4 regions of the Clostridium sp. CS1-1 genome follow, and region 4 is predicted to be linked to each of the others. Evidence: riboswitches for the same ligand, from Rfam matches in the RefSeq annotation. Region 4 holds a riboswitch; each other region holds the start of a gene.
What was found. A riboswitch is a leader RNA that binds a small molecule or an ion and turns the genes downstream of it on or off. The one in region 4 is predicted to bind S-adenosylmethionine.

Region 1 (3,139 bases), 790 kb from region 4:
TTTGACCTTCAGTTATGTATGGTATACAACCAACTATTGTTATAGTTTCTTTTCCACTTTTAACCCTAGACACTACGTAACCATTTTCCTCATTTTGAAATACTATATCTTCCACAACACCCTGTATTTCTTGCATAAGCTCGCTCCTATTTCTTTTTTGTGTTTCACTTTCACTTTATTTTAATTATAACATATTTTTTATAGTTAGTAGTTGAGAGTTAGAATTTAAAATTTCAACTCTTCACTCTTAATTCTTAACTAGTAAAAAAACTCTTATGCACAAGCATAAGAGTTTTTTTACTATAAATATTTCTTTATTTCTTCAACTTTACTTAAACCTTCCCATGGAACATTTACATCAGTTCTTCCAAAATGTCCATAAGCTGCAACTTGTTTGTATATCGGTGTTCTTAAATTTAATTCATTTATTATAGCAGCAGGTCTTAAATCAAACACCTTATTTACTATTTCTATGATCTTACCATCATCTATTTTACCTGTTCCAAAAGTATCAACAGTAATAGATACAGGTTTAGCTACTCCTATAGCATAAGCAACTTGTATTTCTAGCTTATCTGCAACTCCAGCAGCAACAAGGTTTTTAGCAACCCATCTTGCAGCATATGCAGCAGATCTATCAACCTTAGTTGGATCTTTTCCCGAGAATGCTCCACCGCCATGTCTACCATATCCACCATAAGTATCAACAATTATTTTTCTTCCAGTTAATCCTGCATCTCCTTGTGGGCCTCCAACAACGAATCTTCCTGTTGGATTTATAAAATACTTAGTATTATCATCTAAAAGATTTGCTGGTATAACAGGCTTTATTACATGCTCTAACATGTCTTTTTCTATTTGTTCACGAGTTGTCTCTGGATCGTGTTGAGTTGATATAACTATTGCATCAACTCTAACTGGTTTATCATTTTCATACTCCACAGTAACTTGTGTTTTTCCATCTGGTCTTAAGTATGTTAAAGTTTCACTTTTTCTTACTTCAGATAATCTTCTTGAAAGCTTATGAGCTAGACTTATTGGCATAGGCATATATTCAGGTGTTTCATTTGTAGCAAAACCAAACATCATTCCCTGATCTCCTGCACCTACAGCTTCCATTTTATCCATTTGTCCCATTTTAGACTCTAGAGCTTCATCAACTCCCATAGCTATATCTGATGACTGTTCATCTATTGAAGTAAGAACCGCGCATGTATCACAGTCAAATCCAAATTTAGCTCTAGTGTATCCTATTTCTTCTATAGTCTTTCTAACTAATCTTGGGATATCAACATAACAGTTAGTTGATATTTCTCCCATAACCATAACCATACCTGTAGTAACTGCTGTTTCGCAAGCTACTCTTCCATTTGGGTCTTTTTCTAATATAGCATCAAGAATAGAATCTGAAATCTGATCACAAATTTTATCTGGATGTCCTTCTGTAACTGATTCTGAAGTAAATAATCTTCTCATCACTTTGCCTCCTTTAAAACTTTTAAAATTAAAAATAAAAACCCCTTCTATAAGAAGAGGTTAAATAGCTTAACAACTCTCTTATCTTGCAGATCATTACTGCAGGAATTGGCACCTTAGCTTTAAAGCTGGTTGCCGGGTTTCATCGGGCCCTTTCCCTCCACCTCTCTTGATAAGAGTTATATTCAATTTTATATTATGTACTATGTATTTTTTAAAGTAAAATGCATTATGTCTAAAAAAAATAAAACACTTAAAAAGTGCTTTACTTATGGTGGAGGAGGACGGATTCGAACCATCGAAATCAATGATAACAGATTTACAGTCTGCCCCCTTTGGCCACTCGGGAACTCCTCCATATTTACTTGGTGCTGGCAGCAAGAATCGAACTCGCGACCTACTGATTACAAGTCAGTTGCTCTACCTGCTGAGCTATGCCAGCTTATTAATATTAACTTTTGGTGGGCACAACAGGGATCGAACCTGTGACCCCCTGCTTGTAAGGCAGGTGCTCTCCCGGCTGAGCTATGCGCCCTTATTATGGTGGAGGAAGATGGATTCGAACCATCGAAATCAATGATAACAGATTTACAGTCTGCCCCCTTTGGCCACTCGGGAATTCCTCCATATTTGCTTGGTGCTGGCAGCAAGAATCGAACTCGCGACCTACTGATTACAAGTCAGTTGCTCTACCTGCTGAGCTATGCCAGCTTATCTTGTTCTGTCGGTTTGTTTCTCAACCGATCTGACATGGATTAGTATACAATGTTATAAGAATATTTTCAACCCCATATAAGCTCATTTAACCAATATTTAGCTGTAATTTCTTTAAATTACTATGTATTTCTAATTTTTTCTCACTAATTCATTTTTATTTTTATCTTAAATTATAATAACTTGTCGACACAGAACATTTTACATAAACAGAGTTCTTGGCATCAGATGGAGTTTTAACTCCACCTGATGCTTAGAAATCGTTATCCAGGGACGTAGCCGCTCGCAACGTACCCTTGTAGAAAAGCAGATATCCCAAATCTCTGATTTGGTGATAGTCGCTTTCACAGAGTGCGAGGGAGTAAAGAGCGGGTAGTCATCGGATAAATACAATTTAATAATTACTAGATGATTATTTTTTCTAAATCTCTCTAATATCTTTTTAAATTAATGTCCTCGGCTTATGGCCTTGCTGCATAAGGGTTATAGAAAGATAAATAAAAAATAAACTGTGACAATCTATAGGCACAAGTACCTTTTTTGTCCCAGTTTTACTATTGCTCTATCGTTTCATTGATTGCAAGCTTACTTTCAATATATCTAATTTTATCATATTCTTTATCTGATAGTCTTTCTTTAAGTAATTTCATAACATCTCTTATATCGCTATTATCTGCTTTTATAAGATATTCTTTTACTTTCTGATAATCAACTACTGATAGCTTACTTGATACAGACATCAACTTAGATTTATCCGAATCTGTTAAACTGTGAATATTTCCATTCTCTGAATAATTGAATACAGCTATTTCTTCTTTTTTCTTATTTTTAATATCTTGCTTTACTGTAACGGAATTCTTATCATTTTTCTTCTTAATTTCTTCATTAGCTATCTTCATATTACTATCACTTTTCTCATTTTTAGAATTATAACCTATATTCTCATAAA
Region 2 (3,139 bases), 480 kb from region 4:
TTTTCACCGTCATATCTTGGAAGTCCAGCATTTGGCTGTACCATTACAGGGATTGAGGAATATTTAAGAATTTCCTCGACTATAGGCATTAATTCCTTCGGCCCTAGTGAGCAGTTAACTCCAATAGCATCTACTCCAAGCCCCTCTAGTACAAATACCATAGTCTTTGGATCTGTTCCCATTAATGTTCTTCCGTTTTCTTGGAAGGTCATAGTACAAAATACCGGAAGAGAACTATTTTCTTTTGCTGCAAGTATTGCCGCTTTTGCCTCATACAAATCTGACATTGTTTCTATCAAAATTAAATCAGCTCCAGCTTTTTCTCCTACAATAACCTGTTTCTTAAATAATTCATAAGCACTTTCAAAACTTAAGGTCCCTGTTGGCTCCATAATTTGTCCTGTTGGCCCAATGTCAAGAGCTACAAGCTTATCACCTGCCGCTTTCCTAGAAACCTTGATTCCAGCAGTGATAACTTCTTCTACAGAATAACTTGAACTACTATACTTTAATTCATTTGCTCCAAAAGTATTTGTAATTATAACATCTGATCCCGCATCTATATACTGCTTATGTATTTTAAATATAATCTCTGGATTAGTTATATTAAGAGTTTCTGGTAATTCTCCTACCTTAAGTCCTTCTCGTTGAAGCATAGTTCCCATAGCTCCATCAAAGAAAATAAACTTATTCTTAAATAAATTTTTTAATATCACCTTAAGCACATCCTCTCACCATACTAATAAGTCTATTATAAGTTTTTTTAGATTGTATTTACAGCTTTACGAATACCTTCTATATTTTTTACAATTCTTCTCGCAATATCTGGTTTATTCATTGAATATAAGTGTATTCCCTGAATACCATTTGCAACTAAATCTGATATTTGTTCTGTAGCATAAGCTATTCCTGCTTCAGCTAAAGCCTCCTTTGAATTTTCATATTTATACATAATTCTCTTTATCTTATCAGGTATATTTGCACCCGAAAGCAATGCTATTCGGTCTATTAAAGCTTTATCCACAGCTGGCATGATACCTACAATAATAGGAACATTAATATTATACTTATATAGCTTTTCTTTGAATTCGTAAAATTTATTATTATCAAAGAAAAGCTGAGTAATTAAGACTTCCGCTCCACAGTCCACCTTTTCTTTAAGATGCTTTATTTCACCATCTATGTCTTTGTACTCTAAATGTCCTTCTGGATAAACCGCTGCAGATATACAGAAATCTCTCCTTTCTTTCAATTCACAGATTAAATCTTTAGAATTCTTATAATCTAAATTATCTTTTGCTATAAATTTTTTTGGTATATCTCCTCTTAGAGCGAGAACATTGTTGATATTATTATTTTTAAGTTCTCCTAAAATGCTTTTAATCTCCTCTCTCGTAGAAGTTACACAGGTCAAGTGGACTACTGATTCTATATCAAATTTATTTTTTATATCTGAAACTAACTTAATTGTCCTATCCTTACTACTTCCCCCAGCTCCATAAGTTACACTTATGAAATCTGGATTTAGTTCTTTTAGCTCCTCAATAGTTCTATACATACCATCTAACGATTTATCCTTTTTAGGTGGGAATATTTCAAATGATAAGGTTAATTTCTTATTCGACAATATATCTTTTATAAACATTTACTACCTCCGATCATACAATAAATATACATTTTTTCTCAATCTCTTCATATAGATGAACAACTTCAAATCTAGACTTATGAACATAAACAATTCCCTCAATTTACTCGGTTCTAGCACATTCATAAGTCAAAGTTTGAATTGCGATATCTATATAGATATACAAATTAGAAGTTTGACCTATACAGAGGGATATATTAGTGATTCTGAAGCACATTTAAATACTTTTTTGTGAGTCTTAGCGAGGTTACAAGGAAAAGCTTAGAACTTCGATATGTCTGAGCGACAGCGAGTTTATCGAAGTTCTTGGCTTTTCCTTGTAGCCAAGCTTTAGACGAATTAAAAAGTATTTATGGTGCAGAAGAATCGCTAATATATCCCGGAGTGTACGTCTATCTTTGTGTTGTTTTATCTATAATTTAAAAGAGCTGCTTTTCCATAAGAAAAGCAGCTCTAGAAATTCTCTCAAATATTCTTAGGCCGTTCTTCTTATCTGTCAGAATAACCATTATTCTGCAGGAATTGACACCGATACATTCAAAATAAAATGCCGGTTGTCGGGTTTCATAGGGCCAGTCCCTCCACCACTCTTGATAAGAAAACTATATTCAATTACATTTTATGTAATCATAATACTTTTTAAAAAGCTTGTCAATATATAATTACTTAGCTTATTAAATTTTTTAAACCGCTTAAAATAACTATAATTCAAGTAATTAGAGAATCCTTGAACTTTTTTATAGTCGAACATATAAAATAATTATATTAATCACTAGTCCATATTATTCCTCATGGTATTCTTAGCCTGAAAGTAGTATAAAAAACTTTTATGACTGAAACTTTAGAATTATCCGCACTTCTATGCAAGTTGATTTCAATATAATTTCAAAAACTTTTTTTAGGGTATTGACATCATATTCTAATATTTGGTATCATAATCTCAATCGAATACGGAACTTCTTATCCAGAGAGGCGGAGGGACTGGCCCTACGATGCCCGGCAACCTGAATATATATTCAACGGTGCTAATTCCAGCAGGTGAAAACCTGAAAGATGAGAAGCATGAAGATTAAAACTTCTTGTGTCTCATTTGCACGAGAAGTTTTTTATTTTACCAAATATTAGAATCTAATAACTTATATCGAATTCTCAACATAGAAGTTCCGTTCAAATATTAAACTTTAATTATTTAAGGAGGAATTTATTATGACAAGAAAATTAAGATTTGACACTATTCAAGCACATGGAGGACATACACCAGATGCAAGCAGCAAATCAAGAGCGGTTCCAATTTATCAAACATCATCTTATGTTTTTGATAGCGTGGAACATGCTGCTAACTTATTTGGTCTTTCAGAAGTTGGAAATATCTATACAAGGTTAACGAACCCGACCACAGCTGTATTAGAAGAAAGAGTTTCTCAGCTTGAGGGTGGAGTTGGTGCCGTGGCTACTGCGTCAGGAATGGCCGCAATTACTTATGCAATAACAAAC
Region 3 (3,139 bases), 1.1 Mb from region 4:
TCAACATTGGTAACAAAGGAAAATGTTGAAACAGTTAAGACAAAAGAATAAAATTTAAGACAAAAGAATAAAATTTAAGGTCACAGTTACAATTAAACTGTGGCCTTAAGAATTGGTTATGAATTTGAAGGGAGATAAACAAAATGGAAATACAAAGATATATAGATCATACAATACTTAAACCAGAAGCAACAGAACAGCAGGTGATAAGGCTATGTGAAGAGGCTAGAAAATATAATTTTGCATCTGTTTGTGTGAATCCTTATTATACATCTTTAGTAAGAAAAGAACTTGAAGGAACAGATGTAAAAACTTGTGTCGTAATTGGGTTTCCTTTAGGAGCTAATACTAAAGAGGTTAAGGCCTTTGAGACAGAAAATGCCATTCAAAATGGAGCTCAAGAGGTTGATATGGTAATAAATGTTGGTGCCTTGAAGGATAAAATGTATGATGTTGTCGAAGAGGATATAAGATATGTTGTGGAACAAGCGAAAGGAAAGGCATTAGTCAAGGTTATTATTGAGACTTGTTTATTAACTGAAGAAGAAAAGGTAAAAGCTTGTGAACTGTCAGTTAAGGCTGGTGCAGATTTTGTAAAGACTTCCACAGGATTTAGCTCTGGTGGAGCAAAAGTAGAGGACGTGGTCTTAATGAGAAAAACTGTAGGAGCTGATGTTGGAGTAAAAGCTTCTGGGGGAATTAGAGATTTTGAGGCTACAAGAGCCATGATAGAAGCTGGTGCTAATAGAATTGGGGCAAGTGCAGGAATAAAAATTGTTGAGGAGTCTTCAAAGTAATAGGATATTACTGAGAATATAGTACTGGGTTACGTTAGTATGCCGATTATTACTATATTCTTTTTATTTGTATTGGTTAGTTATTATTCAAAAAGGACAATTGTGAAATATGAAATATTTGAATTGATATCTTTCAAATAGTGGTTGACTTTATTCTGTTAAATTGATATAATACAACAGTAAAATTAAATAGTAACTTCTTATCAAGAGTGGTGGAGGGACTGGCCCTATGATACCCGGCAACCCAAAAGTACGATGTGCTTTTAAAGGTGCTAAATCCAGCAGGTTTTACCTGGCAGATGAGGAAAGGTGTATTAACTTCTTGATTTATCTGCAAGAAGTTTTTTTATTGTCTAAAATTATGATACAAAGAACTAAAGATTACACCATTTATGAGTTTTAACATCAAAATTTAAATTGAAGGTTGTCTTAAAACAGTATAAATCAATAGCAATTTAAATAAGTTAGAACTTAACATCAATTGAAAAAGAGGAGGAGTTTATAATGAGTCAAAACAAAACAGGAAACCCATGGGCATTATTGCCATTTTTAATTTTTGTGGCTGTGTACATAATTACTGGAATTGTAACTAATGATTTTTATGCTTTGCCAGTTACGGTACCATTCTTAATAGCAGCTTTAGTAGCATTAGCCATGAATAGGAAGGAAAGTTTTAATAATAAATTAGAAAGATTTTGCTTGGGAGCTGCGGACACAAATATTATTTTAATGTGCATAATATTTATATTAGCTGGTTCCTTTGCTCAGGTAGCAAAGGATATGGGGGCTGTTGATTCTACTGTTAACCTTGGGTTAAGCATTTTGCCGAGTAATATTTTGATTGCAGGTGTGTTTATTATCGGATGTTTCATTTCAACTTCAATAGGGACTTCAATGGGAACAATTGCGGCTATAGCGCCTATGGCGGTAGGACTAGCTACTAAAACCGGTGTTCCAGTAGAACTTGCGTTAGCAGCGGTAGTAGGTGGAGCGATGTTTGGAGATAATCTTTCGATGATTTCAGATACAACAATAGCTGCTACTAAAACTCAAGGTTGTGAATTGAAAGATAAGTTTAAAGTTAATTTCAAAATTGTTCTTCCAGCAGCTGTAATAACCGCAATTATCCTTGCTGTCATTACAAGTGGAAAGGAAATTGCTTTAGTTGGTAATTATAGCTATTCGTTAATTAAAGTACTTCCTTATGTATTTGTCTTAATAGGTGCTTTAATTGGAGGGAATGTAATTCTGGTACTGATATTTGGTACTTTGTTTTCAGGGGTAGTGGGAATGGCAACAGGTGCCTTTAATTTAATAGGCTTTGCTCAATCGGCTGGAAAAGGAATTACAGGTATGTCTGATTTAGTTATCATGTCACTTTTGATAAGCGGAATGGTAGAGTTAGTTAAATATAACGGCGGAATTGATTTTATTATTAATTTTATAACAAAACGAATTAAGAGCAAAAAAGGTGCTGAATTTGGAATTGCTGCGCTTATAAGTGTAGTAGATGCATGTACAGCCAATAACACTGTAGCAATAGTTATGGTTGGTCCATTAGCAAAGGATATTGCAGATAAATTTGGAGTAGATCCAAGAAAGTCGGCTAGTCTATTAGATACTTTCTCCTGTTTTATTCAGGGAATTATACCTTACGGAGCTCAGATACTTGTAGCTGCTGGTGTAGCTAAAATATCTCCTATTTTAGTGATGAAGTATTTGTTCTATCCTTATTTAATGGGAGCTTGCGCTTTAATAGCAATTCTAACTGGATTACCTAAATTGAGACCGATAAATGTTAAGAATAATGAAGATAATAAAAAAACTGCTTAATGCTTGTAGTGTGAGTAAAGTGAAATAAAACTAGACTATAATGTCAGATAAGTTTTGAAGTATGAGCCAAGTAAACTCATACCTCAAAAGCTTATTAGCTTTTAATTTACGGATTTTTTAAGTCATAAAGATAAGAATATATGTTATGGTCAAATATAATCTATATTATATAATTTTTAAGTTAAGTTTAAGTATGAGTTTAAATGTTTGGTGCATTCATATATAAAAAATTATATTATATTTATGATTTAAATTGGCCTTAAGAACAGGAGATTTTATGATCAATGTAGAATAAATAAAGTAGGTCAAAAATTTGCACTTGTCATAAAGTGGAACTTGAGCCAAGTGGTAATATTAAGTCAGGTAATCATCGGATAAGATTTAAGTAGTTTTCAGGTAAATGGTAATCCACATCTGAAGAAAAAATCATTTCATATTTACAGCCATGAAATGATTTTATAACTCATAAAAAAGGTTTAGTTTTTATTGACTAAACCTTTTTTATTTAC
Region 4 (3,139 bases):
AACTCTCCACCATCTAAAGCTGTATTTGGTGTAACATAGTCTGTGAACTCAACAACTTGAAGATCATAGCCTTCTTTTGCAAGTATAGGTTTTACAGCCTCTCTTAGAATTTCAGCATGTGGCGTTGGAGATGCCCCAACCTTTATAACCTTTTTAGTTTCCTTGCTAGTGTCATTTGTTTTAGCAGCCTCCTGTTTTTGTCCACATCCTGCTAGTCCTAAAACTAATAATGCTGATACTGCTATTGATAAAATTTTTCCTTTTTTCATGTTAAATACCTCCTAGTTTTTATTTATTAATAATTTTTAAATCATCCTTCATTGTCAATCCTCAAGTACCTATAACACTACTTGCTTAATTTCTTATACATAAAGTTTCCTGCACCTTGAAGTAACTGTACAAGAGCAATCAAGATTACAACAGTATAAACCATAATATCTGTTTTAAATCTATAGTATCCATATTTAATGGCTACATCTCCTAGTCCTCCACCGCCTATAGCACCTGCCATAGCTGAATATCCCACTACACTTATAACTGTTAAAGTAATTCCAAGTATTATAGATGGAATTGCTTCCTTAAGTATAACCTTAAATATTATTTGCCAGTTACTTGCACCGAAGGATCTTGCCGCTTCAATCACTCCGGGATCTACTTCTTTCATAGCAGACTCTATTATTCTTGCTGCAAAAGGCGCAGCGGCTATAGTTAAAGGCACAATAGCTGCAGTTGTTCCTATAGTTTTTCCAACTACAAGTTTAGTAAATGGGAATATGGCAATCATAAGTATTATAAAAGGGAAAGATCTTAAAATATTTATTATAAAGTCTAAAATTTTATAGATAGTTTTATTGGGTTTTAATCCTTTTTCATCAGTTATAACAAGTACTATTGCAGGCATAAATCCTATAATTACCGCAAGAATAGTAGCAACTAAAACCATATATAAAGTCTGTCCTAAAGCAGGAAATAAAACATCACTAATCATTTTGAACTACCTCCCAAGCTATAGATTTTGTACTTAAAAACTTACAAATGTTCTCTTCATTTTCATGGGTTGTATTTATAACAAGACTTCCCAATACATTGTCTCTAAATTTTTCAAGCTTTCCCCAAACTATAGAAAAATCTATATTAAGCTCTCTAGCCATAGAAGTTATAATAGACTTCTGACTCTGCTCTTTAGGAAAGAATAGTCTTATGTTGACACCATCGATAGGTAGTAGTTCCTCTTCTCCTAGCAGCTTTTCAAGGTGTTTATCTGGCTTTAAAAATAATTCTTCAGCATCTCCTAAACTTTTAATTTCTCCTTTATCCATAATTGCTACTTTAGAACATATCTGTTTCACAACTTCCATCTGATGAGTAACTATAACTACTGTTATATTTAGCTTTTCATTTATTTCTTTAATAAGATTTAATATAGATTTTGTTGTGTTTGGGTCTAGTGCAGAGGTTGCCTCGTCACATAGTAGAACTTCTGGTTGAAGTGCGAGCGCTCTTGCTATTGCTACCCTTTGTTTCTGACCTCCACTTAAATCTCTAGGCATACTATTCATTTTGTCCTTTAATCCTACAAGCTCAAGTAAATTTGTAACTCTATCTTTTATATCCTCTTTGCTATAATTCCATACTTCCAGTGGAAGAGCTACATTCTCAAATACATTTTTTCTATTTAAAAGGTTAAAGTTTTGAAATATCATTCCAAGGCCTTTTCTAAAATCTCTCATTCCTTTTTCACTTAAATTTTTTACCTCTTTATTCATAATCTTTATACTTCCGCTATCATAGCTCTCCAGCCCATTTAAACATCTTAAAAGGGTTGACTTTCCAGCACCGCTGTGGCCTACAATACCTACAATCTCACCTTTTTGTATATCTAGGGTTACATTACTTAAAACCTTTGTAGCAGAAAAACTTTTATTTACATTTTTTATTTGAATCATATATTTTCTCCTTTCTATTGATGTCCTAATATTTTAAAGCTCATAATTCATGTGTCTGCTATTATTCTATTAATTCTCCTATTATCGCTTATTTAACAATGTTCATTTGTAACTTATTAAAGTTATACCGTTGTAAAGTTTTAATCTAATAAACTGTAAGTTATGAAGTAAGCTGACATCAGATATGTTTTGTTCTAACTGATATTTAAAATTCCTTTTCTGCATATATATTTTCACAAAACGCAACTAGCAAAGCAGGATCTTTAGCTTAGTTAGAATCTTTTTTCTGATATTATTAACATTTAAAACAAAATAATTAAAGCTCGAGGAAAACCCCGAGCTTGTAAAGTCTCAACGATATCCTCTCATCTTCCAGCTTACGCTGTAGGAATTAGCACCATTGTATTATTAAATGAAATAATACTGGTTGCTGGGCTTCATAGGGCCAGTCCCTCCACCACTCTTGATAAGTTCAAGTGTTTTTATTCAATTTATTGATTTAAATTGTATCATCGTTTTGCTATACTGTCAACAACTTTTATATTTTACTCATAGATTTATACAAATTAGGCATTTTTCTTGTAAATTAGCAATATAACAAGAAATTCTTACGTTTAGTTCTTTCAATCTTTAAATTATATTCTAAACTCTATGACATCATTACAATTTTATCTATTTTCTTTCAAAGATAATTCAGTTACCGCATTTAATAAATCACTGTAAGACATATTTACGGCCTTTGCCCCTTTAGGAAATAGACTATTTTTAGTCATACCTGGTAAAGTATTAAGCTCAAGTAAATAAGGAACTCCATTCTTTATTATCATATCTACTCTTACATATACACTGCACTTTAATACCTTCCAGCATTTTAATGCCATTTCTTCAATTTGCTTTTGCAAACCTTCTTCAAATTGCACTACTATCTCATCGGCTCCACCATCAGCATATTTTGCTGTGTAATCAAAGAAATCAGAATTAGTTTTAGGTTTAATAGCAATTATAGCTATCATTTTTCCATCTAACATGCAGCAAGTTATTTCGTCTCCTTTTATATACTTTTCAATCATAACTTCCTTGTCATAATCTAACGCTAGTCTTACTGCATTTTCTACATCTTCTCTTTTCTTAATTAAATTTGTAGCTACACTAGAGCCTCCACTATTAGGCTTTATAAAGACAGGATAACCCAT

Region 1: linked by a shared signal. The riboswitch ahead of metK (methionine adenosyltransferase) and the one ahead of AC0N0V_RS04195 (methionine ABC transporter ATP-binding protein) in region 4 are both predicted to bind S-adenosylmethionine.
Region 2: linked by a shared signal. The riboswitch ahead of metF (methylenetetrahydrofolate reductase [NAD(P)H]) and the one ahead of AC0N0V_RS04195 (methionine ABC transporter ATP-binding protein) in region 4 are both predicted to bind S-adenosylmethionine.
Region 3: linked by a shared signal. The riboswitch ahead of AC0N0V_RS09630 (Na+/H+ antiporter NhaC family protein) and the one ahead of AC0N0V_RS04195 (methionine ABC transporter ATP-binding protein) in region 4 are both predicted to bind S-adenosylmethionine.

What each region holds. Positions count from the first base shown of each region.
Region 1 is NZ_CM148680.1:152,338-155,476, reverse strand. It holds gene recD2 (SF1B family DNA helicase RecD2) at 1-136, opposite strand, end outside; gene metK (methionine adenosyltransferase) at 301-1,476, opposite strand; SAM riboswitch class I at 1,555-1,655, opposite strand; tRNA gene AC0N0V_RS00765 (tRNA-Tyr) at 1,749-1,833, opposite strand; tRNA gene AC0N0V_RS00760 (tRNA-Thr) at 1,843-1,918, opposite strand; tRNA gene AC0N0V_RS00755 (tRNA-Val) at 1,936-2,011, opposite strand; tRNA gene AC0N0V_RS00750 (tRNA-Tyr) at 2,018-2,102, opposite strand; tRNA gene AC0N0V_RS00745 (tRNA-Thr) at 2,112-2,187, opposite strand; gene AC0N0V_RS00740 (hypothetical protein) at 2,745-3,139, opposite strand, start outside.
Region 2 is NZ_CM148680.1:464,106-467,244, reverse strand. It holds gene AC0N0V_RS02025 (homocysteine S-methyltransferase family protein) at 1-716, opposite strand, end outside; gene metF (methylenetetrahydrofolate reductase [NAD(P)H]) at 764-1,645, opposite strand; SAM riboswitch class I at 2,132-2,245, opposite strand; SAM riboswitch class I at 2,603-2,705, shown strand; gene AC0N0V_RS02015 (O-acetylhomoserine aminocarboxypropyltransferase/cysteine synthase family protein) at 2,852-3,139, shown strand, end outside.
Region 3 is NZ_CM148680.1:2,057,317-2,060,455, forward strand. It holds gene AC0N0V_RS09620 (substrate-binding domain-containing protein) at 1-51, shown strand, start outside; gene deoC (deoxyribose-phosphate aldolase) at 144-797, shown strand; SAM riboswitch class I at 995-1,103, shown strand; gene AC0N0V_RS09630 (Na+/H+ antiporter NhaC family protein) at 1,302-2,630, shown strand.
Region 4 is NZ_CM148680.1:943,982-947,120, reverse strand. It holds gene AC0N0V_RS04205 (MetQ/NlpA family ABC transporter substrate-binding protein) at 1-269, opposite strand, end outside; gene AC0N0V_RS04200 (methionine ABC transporter permease) at 347-988, opposite strand; gene AC0N0V_RS04195 (methionine ABC transporter ATP-binding protein) at 981-1,946, opposite strand; SAM riboswitch class I at 2,309-2,419, opposite strand; gene AC0N0V_RS04190 (D-alanine--D-alanine ligase) at 2,615-3,139, opposite strand, start outside.